DNA from 3 places in the Brachybacterium sp. AOP24-D1-21 genome. Region 3 is predicted to be linked to each of the others. Evidence: predicted binding sites of a transcription regulator. Region 3 holds the regulator's gene; each other region holds the start of a gene.

Region 1 (4,860 bases), 2.3 Mb from region 3:
CCTACATCCACGACCGCCGCGGCGGCGAGCGGGAGAGCATCGCCGAGGCCGGCGGCGAGCGGATCTCCCGGCACGATTTCGATGAGCTCTACGGCCTCACCCTCACGGCCAGTATGGAGGCCGGGACCGTGATACTCAGCGGCGCGGTCCGGGAGGACATCGTTCCGGCCGACGTCTACCGGCGCCTGGCCTCCGACCTCGGCGCCGTGGGCTGCCAGGTGCTCGCGGATCTCTCCGGTGAGCATCTCAGCAAGGCTCTCGCCGGGGGTCTGACGGTGGTCAAGGTCCGAAGGGAGCACCACACTGTCCGCTGTGCATCGGATGCTCGGCCAGTCCCGGCCGATGAAGGACCTCGCCCTGCGCGCCCTGCCCGTCCTCGAGAGCGCCGCGGAGGATTCGCAGCGCGATCAGCAGCTGGATCGGATCCTGATGACCGCGATCAGCCAGAGCGCGACCACCCTATTCTACGCCGACGAGTTCATCGCGGCGCGTGATGCCCGCCGGTTGCAGGCCAGGTTCGCGGAGACCCTGCATCGGGCACACCATCGCAACGTCGCCTACGCGCATTTGGCCCTGATCCACGCGGTGAGCGAAGACCTCACCGCCGCTGCGAGCTACCTCGCCCGTATCGAGGCCGAGGACTGGCCGCACTCCTGGCGCGGCGGGTATCACGACGCCGTGGAGATCGTGGCCCGTGCCGGGGTGGCACGGAACGAGGCCCGCCCCGAGGAGGCGCTCGAGCTGCTGGCCCGGCTCGATCCACACTTTGCCACCATCGCGCCCTCGCCCCGACGCTGCTGGTCTTCCACGTCGCCACGGCCGTGGCCGGGCTCGCGATCGGGCTCGGCATGACCGCCACCCGCTCCCTGGCCTACGCCCTGCTGCCGGCGTCCGCAGCGGGCTTCGGGCTCGGGCTGGTGGGCGCTGCCGGGAGCCTCGCGGGGCTGATCGCGCCGCTGGCCGCTGCCGCACTGCTCACGCTGAGCACGAGCTGGGGAGCGGCGGACCCCTACACCGGGATGTACACGCTGCTGGCCCTCCCGGCGCTGCTGGGCCTCGCCCTGCTCCCCCTCACCCGGCCACCGAGCGCTTCCCAGCCGTCCCCCGCGGAGGTCGTTTCGTCCTGAGCCGAAGCGCGCAGCGGTGGGGACGCACGACGACTGCTGGCGCGGCGCGCCGGGGGCGGTCACTTTCCGCCCCATCGCGTGCCGTGACGTGCCGCTACGCGGCGCGGGTGAAGGCACCGAGCACCGTCAGCGCATCTCTCAGCGAGTCGGCGGGGAACGGGCCGACGGTGACTTCCTCCCCGTCCGTCGTGCAGGTGACCCAGATGCCCCCGGCGTCCGTGGTGAGGGTGAGAGCGTCGCCCTCGGGATCGGTGAGCTCGGCGACGTCGAGCGGCAGCATGCGCTCGGGCGCCGCACCGAATCGGTGGGCGGTGAGGGGTTCCACGGGGGTCACAGACTTCTCCAACGACGAGCGGGGACGGAGCCCCGCAGACGGGCATGCTGCCTGATGCCCTCAACAGGCAGGCGGGCAGCAGTGCGGTGGAGTCAGTCTTGACGAGGAATCGCGCCCGTGCGCTCCGAGCGTCGCCGAATCGCGTCTTTTCACCCCCGGCTCACCCCCGAGGGCCATCGGCCTCTCGGGCGAAGGGCTGCGCCGATGGACGCTGAGAGGCTCTCCTTAGATCCGCCCCCGCTGATCCGCCCCCGCGCGAGGCACGAGACCCTGAGCGCTGGACCTCGGGACCCTGGAACGATGCCTTCTCCTCGGCGGCCGGGCACCCCGGCGAACCGGCTCCGCGCCGCCGCGAGGCCGTTCCCGAACTCTGGCACTCTCGCCCGGAGAGTGCTAATCTGCTCGTACTTGAGTCGGAGGGACTCAAGGTTCGGCGACCACCGGACGACCGGGGGTCACATCAGAGAGGAGAAGCAATGGCCACCACCGATCCGTTCCGAGAGATGGAGCGATTCGCGGGCACTTTTCTCGATGCTGGACGTCGGGGACCGCGGCAGATGCCGATGGATCTCTACCGCGCCGGCGATCACTACGTCCTCGCGGCCGATCTGCCGGGTATCGATCCCGGTTCGGTCGACGTCGACGTGGACGGTCAGCTCCTGACGATCCGTGCGGAGCGGACCCTTCCGAAGGACGAGGGCGCGCAGTGGATCACGCGCGAACGCACGGGCGGGACCTTCCTGCGCCAGCTCAGCCTCGGACAGGGCCTGGACACCGAGCGGATCTCCGCGAGCTACAGCAACGGTGTGCTCAGCGTGAGGATCCCGCTCAGCGAGAAGGCCAAGCCTCGCAAGATCGAGGTCACCGCTGACAGCCCACCCGCGCAGATCGAGTCCACCGCGACCTGAGGCTCCCCCTGCTGCCGGGCTCCCGGCATCCCACGATGCCGGGGCCCGGGCAGCACCGACCTTCCCACGGCGAGCGAAGGAGTGACAGCCATGCATGACGAGCTCACCGCGGCGACGGTGCGCACCTGGGTGGACGGATGGGCCCGCACCCGGGAGTACGAGGTGGTCCATGAGGGCACCTCGCACACCGTCGGTCCGCGCACCGAGCACGGGGATTCGGAGACCGTCCTGTTCCGCTGGAGCGAGGACGAGCTGCGCAGGGCGACCTCCTCTGTCGCGGGGAATCCGGGTCACCTGCTGACCCTCATCTCCGAGGTCGGCGAGGCGCCGCCGGCCCTCGGAGAGACCGGCGATCTCGAACTGATCAGCGATCAGGAGAGACTCATGGTCACCGATATGGAGCTGCAGGACGTCGAGGCCCCGATCGTGCCGGACTCCTGCACGGTCGCCCGCGAGACGTTCGACGGCTGGACGCTCCTCACCGTCATCCAGGCGGGCCGTGTCGTCGCCCGAGGACGCATGGCGGTGGTCGACGGCTGCGCCGTGCTCGACCGGATCTACACCGCCAGCACGCATCGCCGGCGGGGTCTGGGCACCTTCGTCACCCGCACGCTCCTGGCGATCGCCCATGAGCACGATGTCGACACGGGCCTGCTCGTGGCGACTGGACGGGGCGTCGAGCTCTATGAGCACCTCGGCTGGACGCCCCTCGCGGACGTGCGCGTCCTCGGCGCCCCGGGGGCGCGGAACCGGCGCCGGCCCTCGCACGCCCAGATCGACGAGGAGCTCGGCTAGCGCAGCCGAGCGTCGGCGTCGATCCTCGCTTCGACGAAGCGCCCCGGGTTCTTCACCCGCCTCTTCGGTCGCTGATCGGAGTCACACGAGGATCGCGTCGTACCCGGAGCGGAAGTCCGGATGCCGGAGCTCTCCGAGCAGCTCCCTCATCCGCGCCCCGCTCAGCACGGTCCCGTGGCCGGAATCGGGGTCGGCGGCGGGCGGGACCGGCAGGCCGAGCCGGAAGGCGAGGTGGGTGACCACCTCTCCGAGGCGCGCGGGCGCGCCGTCGACCGCGTGCAGCAGCACCGGCGGTTCCGGATGCGCCAGCAGGGCGAGGAGCACGCTTGCGAGGTCCTCCTCGTGGATGCGGTTCGTGCGTCGGCGGTGGTCGACGGGGCGTCCCTCGCGCACCGTGCGCAGCAGCCGATCCCGGCCCGGGCCGTAGATCCCGGCGGGGCGCACCACGATCGCGTCGAAGAGCTCCCTCGCCAGGCGCTCCCCGTTCAGGAGGCTCTGGGCCCGGTCGCCGAGCGGCTGCGGGGCATCCTCCTCGGTGAGCACCGGGGCCGGATCGGCACGGTTCGCGTACCCCTCGAACACCCTGGTGGAGGAGACGAACACGGTCCGGGCGGGCCGGTGGGGCAGGGCGGCGGCCAGGTGGCGCAGCGGGGTCTCGTACCCGTCGGCCCCCTCCGGCGGGGGCAGGGTGATGACCATCGCCTCGCAGGCGGGCAGGGCCCCCTCCAGGGGTGAGGAGAGGTCCGCGGCCAGCGCGCGGAAGCCGCTCGGCACGGCGCCCGGATCTCGGCGCAGCGCGAGCACCTCTCCCCCCGCCTCCAGCAGGGCAGCGCCGGTGCGCCCGCCAAGGCGCCCGCAGCCCACCCACAGCGTCCGCGTCGGGACCGGTCCGCTCACTGCCCCACCTCTTCCTCGGTGAACCTGCGCTGCCTCTCCCGCTGGCCGTGGGTGAGGCTGCGCATATCGGTGTCCTTGTCGAAACTCGAGCCCAGCGCGCCGGCGACCACGCCCATCGCCGCGCTCAGCCACGCGATGTCCAGATACCGCGCCAGGACGGGCTCGCCGCCGATGACCTCGGCGAGATAGTCCGGAGCGATGACGATGAGCGCGCTGGTGAAGATCAGCACCACCAGGCACACGTACAGCAGCGCGACGATCATCAGCAGCGTGAGCACTGTCGAGAGGTTGTACAGCAGCACCACGCGAGCCAGCCGCTCGTATCTGGGCGCGTCCCACAGGCGGTTGCCGACGATGAGCCATGCCGTGATCGCGCCGATCGCGAGGATCCCGATCAGCAGCAGCCGCTGGGTGGTCAGGTGCATCGACATCGACCAGATCGAGCTGTAGAAAATGCCGAAAGCCCCGGTCGCGGCGGCCGCTGCGAGGGCGCTGGAGAGCTTCGGGGCGGTGCGGAGGGGTTCGTTGCCGGCCACCATCCCGGCCACGGTGCGCGCTCCCCCGATCACCCGCGATCCCAGCAGCAGCTGGTGATCGTCGGGGCCCGTCAACTCCTCCCACCGCGCCCAGCGCCGGGCATAGCGCGAGGCATCAAGCGATTCTGACGTCGGCGCCATGCGCAGGGTGCAGCGCATCAGCGCATCGAGGATGCGGCGCCGCGTGGTGAGCACCCCGAGCGTGGGGCAGGAGATCACCGCGATGTTGTGCTCGGGGAAAATCTCGGCGATCAGCGGCCTGC
Region 2 (4,860 bases), 1.4 Mb from region 3:
TGCTGCCCGAGCAGGGCGAGGACCAGCCCGAAAGCGACCAACCCGCCGACCAGGGCGCCCGCCGCCAGGGAAAGTGCCCCCGCGCCGAGCCCGGTGACCATCACCAAAACAGCCCCGGTCGAGGCCCCCGAGGAGATGCCCAGAAGGTAGGGCTCCGCCAACGCATTTCGGGTGACCGCCTGCAAGAGCGCGCCGCAGGTCGCTAGACCAGCACCGGCCACCGCAGCCATGAGCGCACGGGGGGCTCGAAGTTGCCAGATCACCGAATCGGCCAACGTCGACAACGGCTCCACCGGCAGGCCGATGTGGCTCCCTAGCGATCGCAGCGTCTCTGACCATCCGATCTCACCGCCACCGACCACGATCGACACAAGAACGCCTGCGACGAGCACCAGCCACGCGCCGAGTACCGTCGCGATCTGGCGAACCCGCTCAGCGCTGCGCGAGGATGACGAAGTCATCGAGGTGCTGCCAGATCGGCCCCGCCTCGCGGAACTGCGCGGCACGCATCGCGGCGACATGGAACGCGGCGCTCAGATCCGGGTTCGGCGGTCTGTTCGCGAAGCGGCGCTCCCGTTCGGAACGAAGGGGCGCGAAGTGAGGGTGATCAGCGATTCGAGAAAACCAAGTGTCCCAGGTCAGCGCGCCGGATGCCTGATCGCGAGCCTGGGTAGCCGCGTCATCCCGGCGACTCAGCTCTTCGAACAACGGACGCCCCTCGAGCTGACGCAGATGATCGGCGTTCATCAGCACACCGCCAGGGAGCAGAAGCTCGCCCACCTCGCGGTAGACCCGGCTCAGCACATCGGCCGGCAGCCAGTGCAACGCGGTCGAGGACAGCACCGCGTGCGGCCGCCGACCACCCAGAGCCTCAATCCACGTCGGGTCCCAGAGATCCGCCTCGCGGAAGGTCACCCGATCACCGTGCTCGGCCAGGGCGAGTCGACCGAGCTCGAGCAGCATCGGGTCGTAATCGACAGCAAGACAGCTCATCCGCGGGAATCTCCGCAGTACCCGATCCGAGATCGACCCCGGACCGCATGCGAGGTCCACTACCAAAGCGTCCTCGGGAACCGTCTCGGCCAGCACGTCGAGCATCACGGCGAACCGGTCCTCGCGCCGGTTGATGTACGAGGCCTGCTGCCGGTCCCAGCTCTCCAGATGATCGCGGGCCCACTCGGCCACAGCATCGACACCCCTGCTCATCGGTGAGCCCCCTCAAGCTCGACCAATGCTTCTGACAACGTCTCCAGCGCATTGATGCTTCGCACGGACGGATCCATCTCGGTAGCTGGGATCGCGACCATCCGGTCCTCCCGCACCGCAGCGAGCTGCGCGGTGACCGGGTCAGCACGCAGGGTCTTGATCTTGTCCTGTGCGCTGTCGCCGTCCAGGCCGCGAGAGAGGTCAGCCAACACCAGCACATCAGGATCACGCTGGGAGATCTGATCCCAGCTGGTCTCGGTCCACTGGGCGTCCAGATCATCGAAGGCGTTCTCGGCGCCGGCGAGCTCGGTCATCGTCTGCGGTAGGCCGGCATTTCCGGCCACGATGGGAGCGCCGTTAATAGTGGAGTAGATCCAGGCCACCTCCACCCCGTCCAGAGCCTGAGCCGAGGCAGCCACCTGATCCAAAACCTCCTGCTGCGCGTCGATCAGATCCTCGCCCCGGTCGGCCACATCGAAGATCGTCGCGATATCGGTCACCTCAGCGAAGATCTGCTCGAAGCCTCCTTCGGCAGAGACCAAGTTCGGGTCCTCGCAGTCGTTCGACGACAGATACGCCGGGACCTCCAGGTCACGCAACTCGCTGCGTTCTCCCACCGCATCGGGGGCAAACGCAGAGGCCCGCATCGAGTAGACAAAGTCCGGATCCGCCCCGCGAAGCTGCTCCGCCGTCGGGTACTGATCGGCCAGTACCGGGATCTGCTCATAAGCATCTGCGAACTCCGGCGCGACAGCGTCAGTCAGGTAGCTGGTACCCGCCATCGAGTCACCAAGCCCGAGCGCCAACATCATCTCGGTCGATCCCTGCTCCAGCGTGACCGCACGCGTGGGCACGCGATCGAACGCCAGTTCAAGCCCGCAGCTGGTCAGCTGAGCCGCTGCCACGCTGTCATCAGAGGAGGGGTCGGCCGAGGGGGAACTGCAAGCCGCGAGCACCACAACAGATGCCACCACAGCCATACGGGTAATGGGAATCATTCGCATGACATGAGTATATGTCGCGCATGGACGCGGCTCTGACCACAGGTAGGCCTCGAGTTGAGGTGATCCGTACGACACCGGCGCCTCGCCGCGCCGTACGTTAATCTCCACGCCTGTCGTCCTCGGCAACCCATCCGTCGCTCCGCTGCGGGTGGGGGATGGTCGATCGGGGAGCCCCGGAAGCTGATGCGCATAGTCGAAGTTATGCGGACCTGTTGCTTGCGCAGCTCGGCACCGTGCTGATCATCATCGCGAGTAAGTGGGCGGCGGTTCCGGTTGTTTGGCTTCCTGAGCGCCGGAAGGCCCCCGGCTTCGCGGGGAGCCGGGGGCCTTCGGTGAGGGTGATCGAGTGATCAGGTCGCTGAGGATTCGATCTGCTGGGGAGTGTTCTGCGTGGTGATCTCGATCTTGCGGGGCTTGGCCTTCTCGCTGATCGGGATCGTCACGCTGAGCACGCCGTTGTCGTAGCTCGCGGCGATGCGCTCGGTGTCCAGTCCCTGTCCGAGGCTGAGCTGGCGCAGGAAGGTTCCTCCCGTGCGCTCGCGGGTGATCCACTGCGCCTGCTCATCGGTCGCGAGGGTCCGCTCGGCGCGAATGGTCAGCAGCTGTCCATCGACATCGACATCGACGGACCCGGGATCGATGCCCGGCAGGTCAGCGGAGAGAACGTAGTGATCGCCGGCGCGATACAGGTCCATCGGCATCTGCCGAGGGCCCCGTCGCCCGGGGTCGAGGAAGTTGCTCGCGAGACGCTCCATCTCACGGAACGGGTCGTAGGTAGCCATGATGTCTCCTTCCTGTCGCGGCCACCTCCGGGAATGGTGGCCTACCAACCTTGAGTCCCTTCGACTCAACTGCGAGCAGATTAGCACTCTCCCCCGGAGAGTGCCAGCCTTGAAATCTGCCCATAGCGGCTGCTTTAGCTGCCCTCCCACAGCAGGGTCGGGCGCCCCCGGGTGCGCCGCGCGCCTCGGTGAACGACGGCTTGTGCAGCCCATTGTGCTTAGGTCGCGCATGGCCCGGGCTAGCTATGCCATCGATATACGTATTACAATATCCGGCATGAGGAAGATGCAAGGTAATGAGGTCCCCGAGGATCAGGTCGATGCCTGGGTTGCTGAAGCCGAAGCTGGCTACGACGTGGAGCAGCTGCGCAAGCGCGGACGGCCCACTCGCGGTGAGCAAGCGGCACAGGTTGTGCCGGTGCGATTCACCGACGAAGAGATTTCCTCGCTGATGCAGCGCGCTGATCGCGAGCACCTGAATCGCTCCGAAGCGATCCGTCGAGCAGTGCGAGAGTGGACGACCGCGTGAGGGTCCGGCCCTCAGCGCTCAAGCACGACATTGCTCCCGAGGAGTCCATTCACGCGGCCAGCACTGCGGTCTACGTAGCGCCACTGGATGAGGAGAACCCGCAACGCGAGCTGCGCCTGGGGTTCGACACTCATGCCCGTCTTCTCGAGCTGGTGGTGTTGATCTGGGATGACGGCACCGAGGAGATCATCCACTCGATGCGCGCCCGCAAGCAGTACCTCACGCTCATCTCGTAATCCGATCCCGCCGCGAGGCCGGCAGCCCCGGAGTGGGCGCACGAGCGGAGACGCCTTGGGGGAGCCGCCCGTCTAGTGCGCATAATCAAGATTATGCGTACTAGGCCGGGGTGTCGTCGTGGTCGGGGCCGGGTCGCGCTCTAGCGTGAGCGGATGAGCGAGTTCTTCGAAGATGCGGCCCGGGACTGGATCGCTGAGCGGCGTGCCGTTGGTCGCACGATCAGCGTGGAGGAGGGTGTTTCATTAGCTGTGTAAGGGTCCGGTCTCTAACCGAGGTGTGACCTGCGGGCTCGCCTCTGAAAAGGACCGATGACATGACCGAGATTGCTGATGCCCAGAACCCTCTTGCGGGCGTGCTGAGCGCCGACCAGGTCGACGCCCTCGTCAACGCCGCCGAAGACCTCGGAGAGGGCCGCCACGGGGTCGAGGAGCTGCTGTCCCGGATGACCCAGGCCGTGCTGGAGCGGGCCCTGGAGACCGAGATGAGCGACCACCTCGGCTACGAGTCCGGCGACCCTGCCGGCGCCGGAACGGGCAACTCCCGTAACGGCAAGACCACCAAGTCCATCCATACCCTCCAGGGCCCAGTGCAGCTCACCGTCCCCAGGGACCGCAACGGCTCGTTCGAGCCCGTGATCGTGCCCAAGCGGACCCGCCGACTGGGCAGGGTCGAGGACATGGTCCTGTCGCTGTATGCCCGCGGGATGACCACCCGCGACATTGGCTCCCATCTCGAGGAGATCTACGGCTCGAAGGTCTCCGCCGCGACGATCTCCAGGGTCACGGACGTCGTCACCGACGAGGTCGCCCAGTGGCAGTCCCGGCCCCTGGAGTCGGTCTACCCGATCGTCTACATCGATGCGATCTGGCTCAAGATCCGCGACGGCGGAGTCGTGACCAACAAGGCCTGCCACGTCGCCGTAGGCGTCGATATGGAGGGCCGCAAGCAGGTCCTGGGCCTATGGCTGGGGGCCACCGAGGGCGCGAAGTTCTGGGCCAACGTCCTCACCGAGATTCGCAACCGTGGCACCAAGGACATCCTGATCCTGTGCTGCGATGGGCTGACCGGGCTGCCGGCCGCGGTTAACAGCATCTACCCCGAG
Region 3 (4,860 bases):
CACCAAGGCACCCTTCCACCAGGTCATCAAGGATGCGGGCGTCTCCGTCTCCGACATCGACCACGTGGTCCTCGTCGGCGGCTCCACCCGCATGCCGGCCGTCACCGAGGTCGTCAAGGCCCTCACCGGTGGCAAGGAGCCCAACAAGTCCGTGAACCCTGACGAGGTCGTCGCCGTCGGCGCCGCGCTCCAGGCCGCGGTCATCAAGGGTGAGCGCAAGGACGTCCTGCTCATGGACGTCACCCCGCTCTCCCTCGGCATCGAGACCAAGGGCGGCGTGATGACCAAGCTCATCGAGCGCAACGCGGCCATCCCCACCAAGACCTCCGAGGTCTTCTCCACCGCCGAGGACAACCAGCCCTCCGTGGCGATCCAGGTGTTCCAGGGCGAGCGTCAGTTCACCCGGGACAACAAGCTGCTCGGCACCTTCGAGCTGACCGGCATCGCCCCCGCGCCGCGCGGCATCCCGCAGGTCGAGGTCAGCTTCGACATCGACTCCAACGGCATCGTGCATGTGACCGCCAAGGATCGCGGCACCGGCAATGAGCAGTCCATCCAGATCACCGGCGGCTCCGCCCTGTCCGATGAGGACATCGACCGCATGGTGAAGGACGCCGAGGAGCACGCCGCCGAGGACGAGGAGCGCCGCAAGAACGCCGACGCCCGCAACACCCTCGAGCAGCTCGTCTACCAGGGCGAGAAGCTGCTCAAGGACAACGCGGACAAGATCCAGGACGGCGACAAGACAAAGGCCGAGGACGCCATCAAGGAGTCCAAGGACGTGCTGGCCAAGGAGGACTCCTCGACCGAGGACCTCGAGGCCAAGCGCGACTCCCTCAACGAGGCGCTGCAGGCCGTCGGCACCGCGATCTACTCGCAGGCCGAGGGTGCGGAAGGTGCCGAGGGCGCTTCCGAGGACGCTGCCGGTGCTGACGATGACGACGTGGTCGACGCCGAGATCGTGGACGAGGACGAGGAGAAGAAGTGATGACCGAGGGCCAGAGCACTCCTGAGGACCGCGAGCGGCCTGAGGGCGAGCCGAGGTTCTCCTTCACCGACAAGCGCAAGGTGAACCCCGAGGACGGCTCCGTCCGTCCCTCGGGGTCCACCCCCGCGGCGGAGGCGCAGGGCGGCACCGACCCGGTCGACCCCTTCGACGCCGAGGCTGCGGCGCTCTTCGAGCAGGCCGCCCAGGGCGGAGAGGACTCCTCACTCCCGGCCGACGCCGGCCGAGTCGCCGAGCTCGAGGGCCGGGTCACCGAGCTCTCCGAGCAGCTCAAGCGTGAGCAGGCGGAATACGTCAACTCGCGCCGGCGCATCGAGGGCGCGGCGGAGGTGAGCAAGGACGCGGCAGTGGCTCGCGTCCTCGGCTCGCTGATCGGCGTGCTGGACGACGTGGAGCTGGGCCGCCAGCACGGCGACATCGTCGAAGGCACCCCGTTCCACTCGATCGCCCAGAAGCTCGAGGAGGTCCTCGGTTCGCATGGCCTGAAGCGCTTCGGCGCCGTGGGGGAGCAGTTCGATCCGAACCTCCACGAGGCCCTCATGCACGAGGACGCCGATGACGTCGAGACCAACACCATCTCGATGGTCATGCAGCCCGGCTACTCGATGCACGAGAGGATCCTGCGACCGGCCCGGGTCGGCACCCGGGGCCCCGCCTGACCCTCCCCACCCCTGAGGCGGTGCGGCGCCCGCCGGTCATCACGACCGGCGGGCCCCGCACCTCCCTCTCCGTATCGCACACAGCACCAACCCCCTCACCATCCCCGCTCTCGGAAGGAGACGCACATGTCCCAACAGGACTGGCTCGACAAGGACTTCTACGCGGTCCTCGGCGTCTCCAAGGACGCGAGCGCCCAGGACATCAAGAAGGCCTACCGCACCCAGGCCCGCAAGTACCACCCCGACCACCACCCCGACGACGCCAAAGCTGAAGAGAAGTTCAAGAGCATCGGCGAGGCCTACTCGGTCCTCAACGATGAGGAGCAGCGCCAGCAGTACGACGCGATCCGAGCCATGGGCGCCGGTGGCGCACGCTTCTCCGCCGGCCAGGGCGGTCCCGGCGGGGCCGGATTCGAGGACATCTTCTCCTCGATGTTCGGCGGCGGCGGCCACCCCGGCGCTCGCCCCGCCCCCGGCGGCGGCGCCGGCAACCCCGACATCGATGATCTGCTGAAGATGTTCGGCGGCCAGGGCGGCGGCTTCGGCAACGGCGGTTTCGGCGGCGCCGGTCCCGCCGGCTTCTCGCCGAATCGCGCCCCGGCGAAGGGCTCCGACACCTCCGCCCGCACCCGGGTCAGCTTCCGCGATGCGGCGCTGGGCACCGATCTGCGCCTGACCGTCGACGGCAGGACCATCACCACGCGCATTCCCGCCGGCGTGCACGACGGGCAGAAGATCCGCCTGCGCGGCAAGGGCCGACCCGGCCCCGGCGGCGCGCCCGCCGGCGACCTGCTCCTGACCCTCGACGTCGAAGAGCACCCCGTCTGGAGCGCCGACGGCGTGAACCTGCGCATCACGGTGCCGATCTCCTTCGACGAGGCGGTGCTCGGCACCACCGTGGCGGTCCCGCTGCTCGACGGCGACACCGTCTCCGTGAAGGTCCCGCCCGGCACGCCCTCCGGTCGTACCCTGAGAGTGCGGGGCAAGGGACTGGTCACCAAGAAGAAGACCGGCGACCTCCACGTCACCGTGCAGGTCGCGGTCCCCACCCACGTCGACGGCGCGGCGAAGCAGGCCATCGAGGACCTGCGGGCAGCACTGGCCGACGAGGACCCCCGCGCCGGCCTCACCGAGGCCGCGGCCCGCTGAGCATCCACGTGCTGAGCACGCGCCTGCTGAGCACCCACCCTCTGAGCACCCGTCTGCTGAGCACGATGAGCTGAGAACGCACCCGCACGCTGCAGAGCTTCGGAAGGAGCACCCCGATGGCCTTCTCGCACCGCCTCGATGACCGCGCCCCGGTCTTCGTCATCTCGGTCGCGGCGGAGCTGTCCGAGATGCACCCGCAGACCCTGCGCCAGTACGACCGTCTCGGACTGGTCGTCCCGCAGCGTACCCGGGGACGCGGCCGCCGTTACAGCCCCCGCGATGTGGTCCGCCTCCAGGAGGTCCAGGCACTCTCCCAGGACCAGGGCATCAACCTCGCCGGCATCAAGCGGATTCTCGAGCTGCAGGACGAGGTCAGCGAGCTCGAGGGCAAGCTCGAGAGCGTTCGCGAGAAGCTCGGCGCGTTGACCCCCGCTCAGCGGCGCGTGTTCTCCGCCGATCGGGACGGTGAGATCAGCGCTCTGCGCCGCGGTGAACGTCCCCGGCGGCGCAGCAGCGGCAGCGCGCTGGTGGTGTGGCGGCCTACTCGCCGGTCCTGATCTCGCCACTTCTGATCGCGGAGGCGCTCCCGACTGCGGGAGTGCTCCCGACGGCGGGGGAGCTGGTGACTGCGGCGGTGCTGGGAGGAGTCAGCACCCCGGCGAGGTGGTAGATCTCCTCGAGCTGCAGCGCCACCTGGGCGAGGTCGACCCCCTCGGCGGCCTGGCGACCGGCAGCGGTGAGGTCCTCGAGCTCTCCGGCGAGCAGCGCGGAGAGCTTCCGGGCGACCTGACCCGCGAACTCGGGCCCGTCCCCGCAGACCTGGTGCGTGAGCACCCCGTCGGGCATCGCGTCGCGGTACAGCGGGATGCCGCGCACCAGGGTCGGGATCTCGGTGGCCAGCGCCTCCCAGAGCACGATCCCCTCGGTCTCCTCCTTGGTGAGGAAGGCGAAGACATCCGCCCCGGCGTAGGCCTCCCGCAGCCGGTCCGCGTTCACATAGCCGGGGAACAGCGCATTGGGCGGGGCACTCGCCAGTGCCCGCTGGACCTCGGCGGTGAGCAGGCGCGGGTCCGTGCGCCCGAACCAGACGAAGCTCACCTCAGGCAGCTGCCGGGCGACCTCCACCCAGTCCAGGATCCCCTTGCGCACCAGATGCATGCCGACGCTGATCACCACGGGGGCGTCGGGGGCGAGTCCGAGCCGGTCCCGCAGCTGCGCCCGGGCCGTCGGATCCGCCCGGAAGAAGCTGGTGTCCACACCGTTGGAGAGCACCCGGATCGGTGCCGAGATCCCGTACTTCGGGGCGGAGACGAGATCTCGCGAGTAGCCGCTGGGGGTGATCACCACGTCGCCGCGCCGGTACAGGTGCGCGATCCAGCGCCGGAACAGCGGGGCGAGCTGATTCGACCCGGTGAAGGAATCCCGGAAGTCATCCTCGGTGGAGTGGGCCCATACCAGCACCGGACGTCGCCACAGCCGTGCCCACCGCGCCAGCACCGGAGTGTCCGGGAAGGGGGTGTTCAGGTGCACCGCGTCGAAGGGGCGCAGGGGAGAGGTGACCACCTGATGGCCGAGCGTGCGCACCGCCGACTCCTGATGACGCATCGCCGCGCCGATGCCCGATTCCCGGGCCAGGCCCGTCAGCCCGCGCGGCATCAGCACCCGCAGCGGCTCGTCCGGATGCCGGACGCCGCGCGGCCCGCCACCGGGGAGCACGCCGTGCGCGAGCCGATCCAGCCGGCGCAGGGCGCGCTCCCGGAGAGGGGCGGGGCGCCGCAGGGCGCGAGATCTCATGAACATGTCGTGGCTCCGTTCACCAGGGCAGGAAGTGTCACCAGGGCAGGAAGCGTCACCAGGGCAGGAAGCGCATCACCAATGCGCTGACGCCGAGCCCATAGGCGATCAGAGCCCACGGCTTGCACAGCAGGATGATCCAGACATAGGTGCGCCACCGCATCTTGGTGGTCCCGGCGATGTAGCAGAGCAGATCGTCGGGGGCGATGGGCAGCGCGATCGCGGTGGCGAAGGCGCGCGTGAAATGGGGGC

Evidence for each region. Region 3 encodes HspR, which represses chaperone genes until heat shock. Its sites were predicted from a motif close to AAGTTGAGTCNNNNNGACTCAACTT; they were not measured.
Region 1: the regulator HspR is predicted to act here: its motif matches at 1,867-1,891, upstream of ACT3UF_RS04125 (Hsp20/alpha crystallin family protein).
Region 2: the regulator HspR is predicted to act here: its motif matches at 3,040-3,064, upstream of ACT3UF_RS08205 (Hsp20/alpha crystallin family protein).

The regions. Positions count from the first base shown of each region.
Region 1 is NZ_JBQSXX010000001.1:906,649-911,508, forward strand. Features, by position in the region: gene ACT3UF_RS04110 (hypothetical protein) at 313-852, shown strand; gene ACT3UF_RS04115 (hypothetical protein) at 849-1,127, shown strand; gene ACT3UF_RS04120 (hypothetical protein) at 1,222-1,461, opposite strand; gene ACT3UF_RS04125 (Hsp20/alpha crystallin family protein) at 1,938-2,369, shown strand; gene ACT3UF_RS04130 (GNAT family N-acetyltransferase) at 2,460-3,164, shown strand; gene ACT3UF_RS04135 (sugar nucleotide-binding protein) at 3,246-4,061, opposite strand; gene ACT3UF_RS04140 (hypothetical protein) at 4,058-4,860, opposite strand, start outside.
Region 2 is NZ_JBQSXX010000001.1:1,834,038-1,838,897, forward strand. Features, by position in the region: gene ACT3UF_RS08190 (FecCD family ABC transporter permease) at 1-461, opposite strand, end outside; gene ACT3UF_RS08195 (class I SAM-dependent methyltransferase) at 433-1,098, opposite strand; gene ACT3UF_RS08200 (ABC transporter substrate-binding protein) at 1,203-2,210, opposite strand; gene ACT3UF_RS08205 (Hsp20/alpha crystallin family protein) at 2,561-2,992, opposite strand; gene ACT3UF_RS08210 (ribbon-helix-helix protein, CopG family) at 3,270-3,521, shown strand; gene ACT3UF_RS08215 (hypothetical protein) at 3,518-3,757, shown strand; gene ACT3UF_RS08220 (IS256 family transposase) at 4,072-4,860, shown strand, end outside.
Region 3 is NZ_JBQSXX010000001.1:3,231,254-3,236,113, forward strand. Features, by position in the region: gene dnaK (molecular chaperone DnaK) at 1-988, shown strand, start outside; gene ACT3UF_RS14500 (nucleotide exchange factor GrpE) at 988-1,665, shown strand; gene ACT3UF_RS14505 (DnaJ C-terminal domain-containing protein) at 1,792-2,814, shown strand; gene ACT3UF_RS14510 (heat shock protein transcriptional repressor HspR) at 2,931-3,371, shown strand; gene ACT3UF_RS14515 (glycosyltransferase) at 3,355-4,614, opposite strand; gene ACT3UF_RS14520 (TVP38/TMEM64 family protein) at 4,664-4,860, opposite strand, start outside.